2 linked regions of the Telluria mixta genome follow. The protein of the gene in region 1 interacts with the protein of each later gene in a pairwise test. Links are inferred from orthologs where the notes say so. Each region holds a gene or a part of one and is shown in the gene's direction. Other genes may lie near its edges. The genes, in order: nth and aceE.

Evidence for each region.
Region 2: the proteins of nth (region 1) and aceE interact in binary tests that used the Escherichia coli proteins (3 or more experiments, as listed by UniProt). The link is inferred for Telluria mixta from one-to-one orthologs.

The regions. Positions count from the first base shown.
Region 1 is NZ_CP119520.1:606,539-612,424, forward strand. The notes cover bases 846-3,648. They hold nth (endonuclease III), read left to right. Parts: upstream 846-1,824; coding sequence 1,825-2,472; downstream 2,473-3,648. Other genes in these bases: P0M04_RS02640 (hypothetical protein), read right to left, coding at 846-962; rsxB (electron transport complex subunit RsxB), read left to right, coding at 1,131-1,817; P0M04_RS02655 (cupin domain-containing protein), read right to left, coding at 2,491-2,847; P0M04_RS02660 (AraC family transcriptional regulator), read left to right, coding at 2,912-3,648. Also shown: P0M04_RS02630 (polyhydroxyalkanoate depolymerase), read left to right, coding at 1-127; P0M04_RS02635 (VOC family protein), read right to left, coding at 181-594; more of P0M04_RS02640, read right to left, coding at 795-845; more of P0M04_RS02660, read left to right, coding at 3,649-3,721; P0M04_RS02665 (cell envelope integrity TolA family protein), read right to left, coding at 3,711-5,132; P0M04_RS02670 (ExbD/TolR family protein), read right to left, coding at 5,135-5,554; P0M04_RS02675 (MotA/TolQ/ExbB proton channel family protein), read right to left, coding at 5,544-5,886. UniProt on the Escherichia coli protein: DNA repair enzyme that has both DNA N-glycosylase activity and AP-lyase activity. The DNA N-glycosylase activity releases various damaged pyrimidines from DNA by cleaving the N-glycosidic bond, leaving an AP (apurinic/apyrimidinic) site.
Region 2 is NZ_CP119520.1:3,202,358-3,208,695, forward strand. The notes cover bases 1,911-5,165. They hold aceE (pyruvate dehydrogenase (acetyl-transferring), homodimeric type), read left to right. Parts: upstream 1,911-2,268; coding sequence 2,269-4,965; downstream 4,966-5,165. Other genes in these bases: folD (bifunctional methylenetetrahydrofolate dehydrogenase/methenyltetrahydrofolate cyclohydrolase FolD), read right to left, coding at 1,911-1,972; aceF (dihydrolipoyllysine-residue acetyltransferase), read left to right, coding at 5,054-5,165. Also shown: P0M04_RS14245 (M3 family metallopeptidase), read right to left, coding at 1-1,055; more of folD, read right to left, coding at 1,115-1,910; more of aceF, read left to right, coding at 5,166-6,338. UniProt on the Escherichia coli protein: Component of the pyruvate dehydrogenase (PDH) complex, that catalyzes the overall conversion of pyruvate to acetyl-CoA and CO(2).

The DNA.
Region 1 (5,886 bases):
CATCCCGGCCGACAAGCAGCAGCAGTTCACGGCACCGAAGTGCGGCCACTACGGCATCTTCTCGGGCCGCCGCTGGCGCGAAATCATTTGTCCGATGATCGGTGAGTTCATCCGCAAGAACGCCTGAGCGTTGCAGATGTCCCCATGAAGAATGCCGCGGCTCGCACCGCGGCATTTTTTTTATTGCGGGTGCCGCGTCTCGATCATCCAGTGCAGGCCATAGCGGTCGATGACGGCACCGAACGCATCCGCCCACGCCGTCGGGCGCAACGGGACGCGCACGTCGCCGCCCTCGCCCAGCGCCTGCAGGATGCGGGCCGCCTCGTCCGCGCTGTCGACGTGCAGATTCATCGAGAAGCCCGCGAACGCCGGCGCCTGATCGGGGTGATGGCCTTCGGAGAAATAGACTGTCGACTCGCCGATGCGCAGGCCGGCGCGGATGATCTTGCCGGGACTGCCGGGCGCGAGGAACTGTGGTTGTGAATCGGGAATCGCCGTCAGCTGGAACAGCACGTCGGCGTGGAGGACGTCACGGTAGAAGGAAATGGCTTCGGCGCACAGGCCGGGAAAATAGATCGTTGGAATCGCTTGCATAAAAGTCGCTGGTTCGGTGAAGGGAATGGCCCAGGGATGCGTAGTGCACGATGTCCTCCTTTCTTTTGTTGTTGGCGCGTCAAGAATAACAGAAGGCCGCTCCCGCGCGAACGGGAACGGCCCGGTATTTCACCTGCCGGGGCCGCCTTGAAGGCAGCCCACGGATGAGTGATCGGTTAGCGATGACGCCGGCGCGCATCTCATGGCGGAGGCCGCATATTGTGTTCGCGCCAGGCGTTCACGCCGTAATGGTGGTTGCGGTAGCGGACAGGCACATTGCGGCTGCGGCGGATCTCGTGGATGGCGGCGGAGGCGGCGCTCAGCAGCGCAGCAAGCTTCGTGGACATGGCGAGATGGTTCTTGCTCATAGACCCTCCTGGTTGTCATTGCCTGGACTCCAGTAGACCATCGGACTGAGCCGTCACTCCGTACGTTGCATCACGAAAGCATGCAGATGGCATTAACCTGGAGCATTTCGACGCGATAGGACTTTTCGCGGATAATGACGGTCTATCCAGTTTTGAAGTAGCACCGCCGTGACCAAGACGCTCGCCGACCAGATCGAAGACCTGCTGCCGCAGACCCAGTGCACCAAGTGCGGCTATCCCGCCTGCCGCCCGTACGCGGAAGCGATCGCGCGCGGCGAGGCCGAGATCAACCAGTGCCCGCCCGGCGGCATGGAAGGCGTCGCACGGCTGGCACGGGTCACCGGCCGGCCCGTCATCCCGATCAACCCGGCCAACGGCGTCGAGCGTCCGCGTCCCGTCGCGTTCATCGACGAAAGCCTGTGCATCGGCTGCACCTTGTGCATCCAGGCGTGCCCCGTCGATGCGATCCTCGGCGCCGCCAAGCAGATGCACACGATCATCCCGAGCCTGTGCACGGGCTGCGATTTGTGCGTGGCGCCCTGCCCCGTCGACTGCATCGCGATGATTCCGCGCACCGACGATCCGGCCAGCGAGCCGACCGGCTGGGCCGCATGGTCGCAGGAACAGGCGGACGCCGCGCGCGCGCGCCACGACTTCCGCACGGAGCGCCTGCGCCGCGAGAAGGAAGAAAACGATGCGCGCCTGGCCGCCAAGGCGCTGGAAAAGATGCGCGCGGTGACGGCGGAACAAACGAATACGGCGGAAGAGCTGGCGGAAAAAGAACGCAAGCGCGCGATCATCGCCGCCGCCATCGAGCGCGCGAAGCAGAAGGCCGCCTCGGACAAGAAAGACTGAAACATCGATGAATCCCGCCAAACGCCTCGAGATCTTCACGCGCTTTCGCAACGCCAATCCGCATCCCACCACCGAACTCGAATACACGACGCCGTTCGAACTGCTGATCGCCGTGCTGCTGTCCGCGCAGTCGACGGACGTCGGCGTCAACAAGGCCACGCGCCGCCTGTACCCGGTGGCGAACACGCCGCAGGCGATCCTCGACCTGGGCCTGGACGAACTCAAGACCTATATCTCGACGATCGGCCTGTACAACAACAAGGCGAAGAACGTCATCGCCACGTGCGAGATCCTCGTGAACCAGTACGGCGGCGAAGTGCCGCGCTCGCGCGAGGCGCTGGAAGCCCTGCCCGGCGTGGGCCGCAAGACGGCGAACGTCGTGCTGAACACGGCGTTCGGCGAACCGACGATGGCCGTCGACACGCACATCTTCCGCGTCGCGAACCGCACGAAGATCGCACCGGGCAAGAACGTCGACGAAGTGGAGATGAAGCTCCTGAAATTCGTGCCGAAGGACTTCCTGCACGACGCCCATCACTGGCTGATCCTGCACGGCCGCTACACGTGCGTGGCGCGCACGCCCAAGTGCTGGAACTGCATCATCAACGACCTGTGCGAGTACAAGGACAAGACGCCGGCGCCGAAGGACGCGTGAGCGACGCCGGTCTTCCCGTCAGATGACCCGGCGCGGCGCCGCCGTCAGCGGATCGCCGCTGTTCGGCGTGCCCGTCGGCTCGATCAGCAGGATGTGCGCTTCTCCCTGCGCGCGCGGCCGGTGGCGCATGCCTTTGGGGACGACGAACATCTGGCCGGGCTGCAGCGTCACCGTTGAACCATCCTCGAGGTCGATCTCGACGCAACCCTGCAGCACGAGGAAGAAGTCGTCGGTGTCGTCGTGGACATGCAAGTGGTACTCGCCGCGCAGCTTCGCGACCATCACGTCGTGACCGTTGAACAAGGCGACCGTGCGGGGTTGAAAGGCTTCCGTGAAGGTGGCCAGCCTGGCGGCCAGATCGATTGCAGCGTGCATGATGTCTCCGATGAAAACCGCATTGTGAAGGGCCGCCGGACCGTGGGTCTTGTACAATCGTTGCATGAACCAGGCCATCTTCGGAGAGCTCGCCAACGGCGTGACGCTCATGCGGGCGGACTTTTCCGACCACGCATCCGAGCGCCACAGCCACGATTGCTTCGCGATCGGCGCCACGACGTACGGCATCCAGCGGTTCCGCTGCAAGGGCACGCAGTACGACAGCCGGCCCGGCGATCTGGTCCTGTTCAACCCCGACGACGACCATGACGGCTGCCGCGGGACGGCGGACGGATTCCGCTACACGATGTGGTACGTCCCCGATGCATTCGTCGCCAGTTGCTTGGACGGCAGCCGGTATTTTTCCAGCCCTCACGCGACCGACCGCCAGCTGGCCGAGACATTCGGCGCATTGTCCGCCAGTCTGGCGCAGACGCCGGCCGAATCGCTGCGCGCGGAATCGCTGATGCGCGCTTTCCTGGGCACGATGCTGGCGCGGCACGGCGCGCGGCCGCAGTCCCTGCCGTCGCTCGCCGCCGGTGCTGCCACGCTGGCCCGGGTGAAGGACTACATCCGCACGTACTACGCGCGCGACATCACCGTGTCGGACCTGGCCAATGTCGCCGGCCTGTCGCGCGCGCACCTGACCCGCGCGTTCACCGCCGCGTACCACGTGCCGCCCCACGTGTACCTCAACACCGTCCGGATCGCGCAGGCGCAAGCGCTGATCCGTCTCGGCACGCCGCTCGCCGCCGTCGCGCTGGAATGCGGCTTCGCGGACCAGAGCCATTTGACGCGGCGCTTCAAGGGCAGCGTGGGCGTGACGCCGTCGGCCTGGCACAAGATGCAGCGCGCCGCCCCGTTCACTTCGTGAGGACCAGCGAAAAGAAGATGCGCGTGGGCCCGTTCGACAGCTTGAAGAACAGCTTGTTGCGGCCTTTCCTGAAGTGCACCACGCGCTTGCCTTCGTTCAGGTTGTAGTCGCGCACAAAGGTGTTCCTCGTCTCGTAGACGCGGCCGAAGAACGAGTCCTTATTGACGTTCCCGCCTTCCCAGACCAGCCGGTCGTTCAGCCACAGCTGCACATCGTCGTCCGCGCCCACCCAGATCGTCAGGTCCTGCTCCGCGTCGAGCATCAACTCCGTATAGCCGTAGTACACGGCGTCTTCCGCGTGCACGGGCGGCTCCAGCGGATAGCGGGCCATGTCGACGTAGTCCCATTTGACGAGGCGTCCGCCCTTGCCCCGATAGGCGGCGTCCAGCACGACACCCTGCTCGGGCGGATGGCGGTAATTGGCAAACAGCCCTGCGCCGTGCCGCCCGGCGAACGGGCCGATCAGGTACCAGCGGTTGACCCACACGCGGTTCGCATAGGTACCGCCCGGGCCGATCATCCTGCCCGTTCCCTTGACCATGCTGGCAGCATCGACGGTGGGAATGTGCGCGACGCCGCCGCCGAACATGGTGCCCGCGCCCCCGATGTAGGCCTGCGTCGCGCGATCCGGCAGGTCGGGATTCCTGAACGCGGCGATCCGGTCCAGCATCGTGCGGCCCACGCCGCCGGTGTTTCCGCTCCCCAGGCCTTGGCCGCTCCGGCCGTTGCCGGCGCCGTCGCCTTTGCCATTGCCTTTACCGTCGCCTTTACCGTTGCCGGTACCACTCTGCGTCCCGCTCGCCGCGTCGGCCGCGACCTGCACGCCGTTCTGCTGCTGTTCCAGCTGATTGCGGCGCTCTTCCAGCGCGACGCGCGCCTTCGCTTCGAGCTGTTCGATCTGCGCCGCCGCTTCGGCAGCGGTCTGCGGTTCGGCGGCAGGCGGTTCCTCCGCCCTTGCCTTCTCCGCAACCTGTTCCAGTGCCTTGTCCTTCGGGATGTCGAGCAGCTTTGCGAGCTGTTCGGCCTTGGTGTCGCGCTCGATCTCGTCGATCTTGCGCGACAAGTCCTTCGCCTGCTTCAGCAATTCTTCCGGCGCCTTCGGCTGCGCGCTGAACTGCACCTCGTCTTCCTTGTTCTCGGCCGGATGCGCGGCGGCGCTTTGTTCGAGCAGGGACTTGATCCGCTCCATATCGTGCACGCGCTTTTCGAGACGGGCCTGCGCCGTCAGCCGTGCGCCCGATTCGACCTGCCGCTGCTGCCGCTCGCGCTGGGCGAGCTCGATGCGCTGGCTGCCCAGGTGATACAGCGCGACGAGCGGCACCGCATGCAGCACGAGCGACATTACGATGAACGGGTGCCGCCGAATCAGGCCGAACGGCGGGGCGAACCTCGGGGCATCGTCGATGAACATCGTCAGCGCGTGTGCATCGACACGTGGGTGAGCCCCTCGAACTGGCACAGTTCGAGCACGTGCACGATGTCCTGGTAGCGCGCGGACTGGTCGCCGTCGATGCGCACCGGCCGCGTCGGATCGCGCGCCGCCTCGCGCTTGAGCAGGTCGTGCAGGGCTTGCGTCGATACTTCCTTGCGGTCGATGTAAAGCGAGCCTCCGGCATCGACGCCGATGACCAGCGGCGCCGGCGCGGCCGTCGCCCGATCGAGGCTGACCTGCGACGTCGGCAGCACGATCTTCATGTCCTTCTCCGGCTTTTCGCCGTCCGGGTGCCGGAACGACGTCGCCACCATGAAGTACATCAGCAGGAAGAAGATGCAGTCGATCAGCGCGATCAGGCCGATCTCGGGCTGCTCGTCGTCGCCGAGGTCAATGCGCATGGACGACCTCCAGCGTGCGCGCCGGCATGCCGTCCAGCACGCGGTTCAGCTGGCGCTCCAGCGCGATGCCGATGCCGACCATGCGGTTGCGGAAGACGTGGTGCATGGCCAGCGACGGCAGCGCCACCGACAGGCCGGCCGCCGTGTTGACGAGGGCCTTGGAGATGCCGCCCGCCAGCAGGGTTGGATCGCCCATGCCGTTGAAGGCGATGACGTGGAAGGATTCGATCATGCCGATCACGGTGCCCAGCAGGCCGACGATCGGTGCGACCGTCGCAACGACGTTCAGCGCATATGCCTTTTGCTGCTGCAGCCGCAGTTCGACGCCCGCC
Region 2 (6,338 bases), 2.6 Mb from region 1 along the record:
TTCTCGCGCAGCTTTTCCGACGCATAGGTCACGTCCCAGGCCTGCATGTCGGCGATGCCCAGTTCGTCCTTCGCGAACGCGCGCAGCTCGGCCAGGTCCTTCTCGGCGTAAGGACGGGCGCGGCGGGCGAGGTCTTCGAGGAACTCGATCACGTGTTCCGGCGTCTCGGCCATCTTCGGTTCGAGCGAGACGTGGGCAAAGCTCTGGAAGTCGAGCAGCTTCGCTTCCTCGTCGCGCAGCCTCAAGAGTTGGGCGATGTTGCCCGTGTTGTCCCACTTTTCCAGCTCGGAGAACACGGCGCCCATTTCCGACGCCTTGGTGGCGTTGGCGCGGTAGATCTGTTCGCGCAGCTCGCGCTTGTCGGCGAATTGCAGGATCGGGAAGTAGGACGGGAAGTGCAGGCTGAATTGCCAGCCCGTCTTGCCGTCGCGCTCGGCCGCCGCGCGTGCGGCCGCCTTCACGTCGTCCGGCAGGCCGGACAGGTCGGCTTCATCCGTGACGAGCAGTTTGAAGTCGTTGGTCGCGTCCAGCACGTTTTCCGAGAAGCGCGTGGACAGTTTTGCCTGCTCTTCCTGGATCTCGGCGAAGCGTTCCTTCTGCATCGAAGGCAGCTCGGCGCCGCCCAGGCGGAAGTCGCGCAGGGCGTTCTCGACGATGCGCTTGCGGGCCGGGGTCAGGTTCGCGAAGTCGGCGCTCGCGCGCAGCTGCTTGTATTTGTCGAACAGCGCCTCGTTCTGGCCCAGCTCCGTCCAGAACTCGGTGATCTTCGGCTGGTTCTCGTTGTAGGTGGCACGCAGCTCGGGCGTGTCCATCACGTGGTTCAGGTGGTTGACCACGCCCCAGGCACGGCCGAGGCGTTCCGTCGCTTCCTCGAGCGGGACGACGAAGTTGTCCCACGTGACCGCGCCTTGCGCCGGTGCTTCGGCCTGGGTCACGGCGGTGCGCGCTTCGGCGATCAGCTGTTCGATCGCCGGCGTGACGTGCTCGGGGCGGATAAGGTCGAACCGGGGCAGGCCCGAGAAGTCGAGGAGGGGATTGGTCGTTTCGGTCGTCATGTCTAGAGTCCTTTATTCAATCTCACCGCCATCTTACCCGGGCCGGCCGTTTAAGGCGCTTATGCGCGCTTGGCGACGCGCTCGGCCGACTCCAGCGTATTCATGAGCAGCATGGTGATGGTCATCGGACCCACGCCACCCGGCACCGGCGTGATGTGGCCGGCGACTTCCTTGACGCTGTCGAAGTCGACGTCGCCGCACAGCTTGCCTTCGTCGTTGCGGTTGATGCCCACGTCGATGACGATGGCGCCTGGCTTGACCATGTCGCCCGTCAGCGTGTTGCGGCGGCCGACGGCGGCCACGACGACGTCCGCCTGGCGGGTGTGGTAGCCCAGGTCCGGCGTACCGCTATGGCAGATGGTGACGGTGGCATTCTGTTGCAAGAGCAGCAGCGCCATCGGCTTGCCGACCGTGTTGCTGCGGCCGATGACGACGGCATGCTTGCCGCGCAGGTCGACGCCGGTCGTCTCGATCAGCTTCATGCAGCCGTACGGCGTGCATGGGCGGAAGCCTTCCAGGCCGGCCATCAGTTCGCCGGCGGACAGCACCGAGTAGCCGTCCACGTCCTTGCTGGTCGCAATGGCTTCGATGACCTTCGTTGCGTCGATGTGCTTCGGCAGCGGCATCTGCACCAGGATGCCGTGGATGGCCGGATCCGCGTTCAGGGCGGCGATACGGTCGAGCAGGGCCTGCTCGGAGAGATCGGCCTCGTACTTTTCCAGCACGGAGTGGAAGCCCACGTCGCCGCAGGCCTTGACCTTGTTGCGCACGTAGACGTGGCTGGCCGGATCGTCGCCGACGATGATCACCGCCAGGCCGGGCTGGTGGCCGGCAGCGGTGAGGGCGGCGGTGCGGGCGGCGATGTCGGCGCGCAGTTGTTGGGAAAGTTTGACTCCGTCGATCAGTTGGGCGGTCATGGCAGGGACTCGTGTGCTGGACAAAAACGAAATTATACGTGCCGCAACGGTATCGCGCGCCGCCCGGCGCCGTTCGTTGTCATATTTATCGACGTGCCTGTGTCGGGCAGAACCCGCATTTCATGCGCCTCACATGGCCTTCATCTCACATTATGAAATCGAATATCATATTTTGAAAATTGCGTGCTCCACTGGTAGAATCGTCAGGCTTTATCAAAGGGATAGTCTTTTCGCCACCAAACGTCCGTGACGAATTTCAGGATCGGGTGGGGCACCACACTCAAGGAGACGTAGCAATGTCAGCTCAACTCGACCAGTTGACGGCACAAGCCGCCAACGACCCGGATACGCTCGAGACCAAGGAATGGCTCGACGCGCTTGAAGCGGTCATCGAATTCGAAGGTACCGATCGCGCGCACTACCTGCTGGAGCGCCTGGTCGACCTGGCGCGCCGCCGCGGCGCCCATGTTCCGTTCTCGAGCAACACCGCCTACGTGAACACGATTCCGGCCCACCTGGAAGCCCACTGCCCCGGCAACCTGGAATACGAAGAGCGCCTGCGCTCGTGGATGCGCTGGAATGCGATGGCGATGGTCGTCAAGGCCAACCGCCTGGATGGCGACCTCGGTGGCCACATCTCGTCGTTTGCCTCGCTGGCCAACATGCTGGGCATCGGCTTCAACCACTTCTGGCACGCCGAGACCGAAGACCACGGTGGCGACCTGCTGTACATCCAGGGCCACTCGTCGCCCGGCATCTACGCCCGTGCGTTCCTGGAAGGCCGCCTGACCGAAGAGCAGCTGCTGAACTTCCGCCAGGAAGTCGACGGCAAGGGCCTGTCGTCGTACCCGCACCCGAAACTGATGCCGGACTTCTGGCAGTTCCCGACCGTGTCGATGGGCCTGGGCCCGATCATGGCGATCTACCAGGCGCGCTTCCTGAAGTACCTGGAAGCCCGCGGCATCGCCAAGACCGACAACCGCAAGGTCTGGGTCTTCTGCGGCGACGGCGAGATGGACGAGCCGGAATCGATGGGCGCGATCGGCATGGCCGCGCGCGAAAAGCTCGACAACCTCGTCATGGTCGTCAACTGCAACCTGCAGCGCCTGGACGGCCCGGTGCGCGGTAACGGCAAGATCATCCAGGAACTGGAAGCGGACTTCCGCGGCGCCGGCTGGAACGTCGTCAAGGTCATCTGGGGCCCGGGTTGGGACGCCCTGCTGGCCAAGGACAAGGACGGCATCCTGCAGCGCGTGATGATGGAAACCGTCGACGGCGAATACCAGAACTACAAGGCGAAAGACGGCGCGTACGTGCGCAAGCACTTCTTCGGCAAGCACCCCGAGCTGCTGAAGATGGTCGCGAACATGACCGACGACGACATCTGGCGCCTGACCCGCGGCGGCCACGACCCGCACAAGATCTACGCGGCCTTCAAGAACGCCCAGGAAAACAAGGGCACCCCGACCGTGCTGCTCGTGAAGACCGTCAAGGGCTTCGGCATGGGCAAGTCGGGCGAGGCGCGCAACACGGCGCACCAGACCAAGAAACTGGACGACGAGGCCATCCGCGAAATGCGCGACCGCTTCGCCATCCCGATCCCGGACGACAAGCTGGCCGACATCCCGTTCTTCAAGCCGTCCGACGACGCGCCTGAAATGAAATACCTGCACGAGCGCCGCAAGGCCCTCGGCGGCTACCTGCCGCAGCGCCGCCAGCAGGCCGACGAGAAGCTGCCGGTCCCGCCGCTGTCGAACTTCAAGGCCGTCACCGACCCGACCGCCGCCGGCCGCGAGATCTCGACGACGCAAGCCTATGTGCGTACGCTGACCGCGCTGCTGAAGGATCCGGCCATCGGCCAGCGCATCGTCCCGATCCTGGTCGACGAATCGCGTACGTTCGGTATGGAAGGCCTGTTCCGCCAGATCGGTATCTTCAACCAGCAGGGCCAGTTGTACGAGCCGGTCGACAAGGACCAGGTGATGTACTACCGCGAAGACAAGGCGGGCCAGATCCTGCAAGAGGGTATCAACGAAGCGGGCGGCATGTGCTCGTGGATCGCCGCGGCGACGTCGTACTCGACGAACAACCGCGTGATGATCCCGTTCTACACGTACTACTCGATGTTCGGCCTGCAGCGCGTCGGTGACCTGGCCTGGCTGGCCGGCGACATCCGCGCCCGCGGCTTCCTGATGGCCGGTACGGCCGGCCGCACGACGCTGAACGGCGAAGGCCTGCAGCACGAAGATGGCCACAGCCACATCTTCGCGGCGACCATCCCGACCTGCGTCCCGTACGACCCGACGTATGCGCACGAAGTGGCGGTGATCATCCAGGACGGCCTGCATCGCATGGTGGAGAAGCAGGAAGATGTGTTCTATTACATCACCATCATGAACGAGAACTACGAGCAGCCGGGCCTGAAGCCGGGTACGGAAGAGGGCATCATCAAGGGCATGTACCTGCTGCAGGAAGGCGACAAGTCGGCCAAGCAGCGCGTGCAGCTGATGGGCTCCGGCACCATCCTGCGCGAGTCCGTGTTCGCTGCCGAACTGCTGAAGAACGACTGGGGCGTCGCCGCCGACGTGTGGTCGTGCCCGTCGCTGACCCTGCTGGCCCGCGACGGCCAGGATGCCGACCGCTGGAACCTGGTGCATCCGACCGAAGCACCGCGCGTGCCGTACGTGACCCAGCTGCTGCAGGGTTCCGAAGGCCCGATCGTCGCGACGACCGACTACATGCGCCTGTTCGCCGAACAGATCCGCGCGTACATCCCGAGCGGCCGCACGTACAAGGTCCTGGGCACCGACGGCTTCGGCCGTTCGGACAGCCGTGCCAAGCTGCGTGAGTTCTTCGAGGTGAACCGTTACTACATCACGGTCGCCGCGCTGAAGTCGCTGGCCGAAGAAGGCAAGATCGACGCGAAGGTGGTGGCGGACGCGATCGCCAAGTACGGCATCGATCCGAACAAGCCGAATCCTGTGACCCAGTAATGCTCTAAGCCCGTTGCCCCCGCAGGAATAGCGTTCCTGACGGGGGCAACGTATGATTGAGCTGACAATAATACGGAGCTAACACACTATGAGCATTGTGGAAGTCAAAGTCCCCGACATCGGTGACTTCAAGGAAGTCGAAATCATCGAGCTGATGGTCAAGCCGGGCGACACCATCAAGGTCGACCAGTCGCTGATCACGGTCGAATCGGACAAGGCCAGCATGGAGATCCCGTCGACCCATGCGGGCGTCGTGAAGGAACTCAAGGTCAAGGTCGGCGACAAGGTCGGCGAAGGCTCGCTCGTGCTGCTGCTCGAGGAAGCCGCTGGCGGCGCGGAAGCCGCACCGGCGCCGGCACCTGCAGCCGCAGCACCGGCACCGGCTCCGGCCGCAGCGCCTGCACCGGCGCCGGCACCCGCCGCAGCACCGGCCCCGGCTCCCGCCGCAGCACCGGCACCTGCACCGGCCGCCGCCGCCGCGCCTGCCGCGAGCTTCGCATCGGCCCACGCGTCGCCGTCCGTGCGCAAGTTCGCGCGTGAACTGGGCGTCGACCTGAACAAGGTCAAGGGTTCCGGTCCGAAGGGCCGCATCACCCAGGAAGACGTGCAGGGCTTCGTCAAGTCGGCACTGGCCGCAGGCCCGACGGCCGCGCCGGCCGCAGCCGGCGGTGGCGCAGGCCTGAACCTGCTGCCGTGGCCGTCGCTGGACTTCTCCAAGTTCGGCGAGACCGAAGCGCAGCCGCTGTCGCGCATCAAGAAGATCTCCGGCCCGAACCTGCACCGCAACTGGGTCATGATCCCGCACGTGACGCAGTTCGAAGAAGCCGACGTGACCGACCTGGAAGACCTGCGTGTCGAATCGAACGCCGCGTATGCGAAAGCCAAGTCGCCGGTCAAGCTGACCATGCTGGCGTTCGTGATCAAGGCCTCCGTCGCCGCGCTGAAGAAGTTCCCGAACTTTAACGCGTCGCTGGACGAAGCCAACGGCCAGCTGATCCTCAAGAAGTACTACAACATCGGCTTCGCGGCCGACACGCCGAACGGCCTGGTCGTCCCGGTCATCAAGGACGCCGACAAGAAGTCCGTGTCGCAGATCGCCACCGAAATGGGCGAGCTGTCCGCACAGGCGCGCGAAGGCAAGCTGTCGCCGGCGAACATGCAGGGCGCGACCTTCACGATCTCGTCGCTGGGTGGCCTGGGCGGTACCGCGTTCACCCCGATCATCAACGCGCCGGAAGTCGCGATCCTGGGCCTGTCCAAGTCCTCGATGAAGCCGGTGTGGGATGGCAAGGCTTTCCAGCCGCGTCTGATGCTGCCGCTGTCGCTGTCGTTCGATCACCGCGTGATCGACGGTGCCGCCGGCGCCCGCTTCA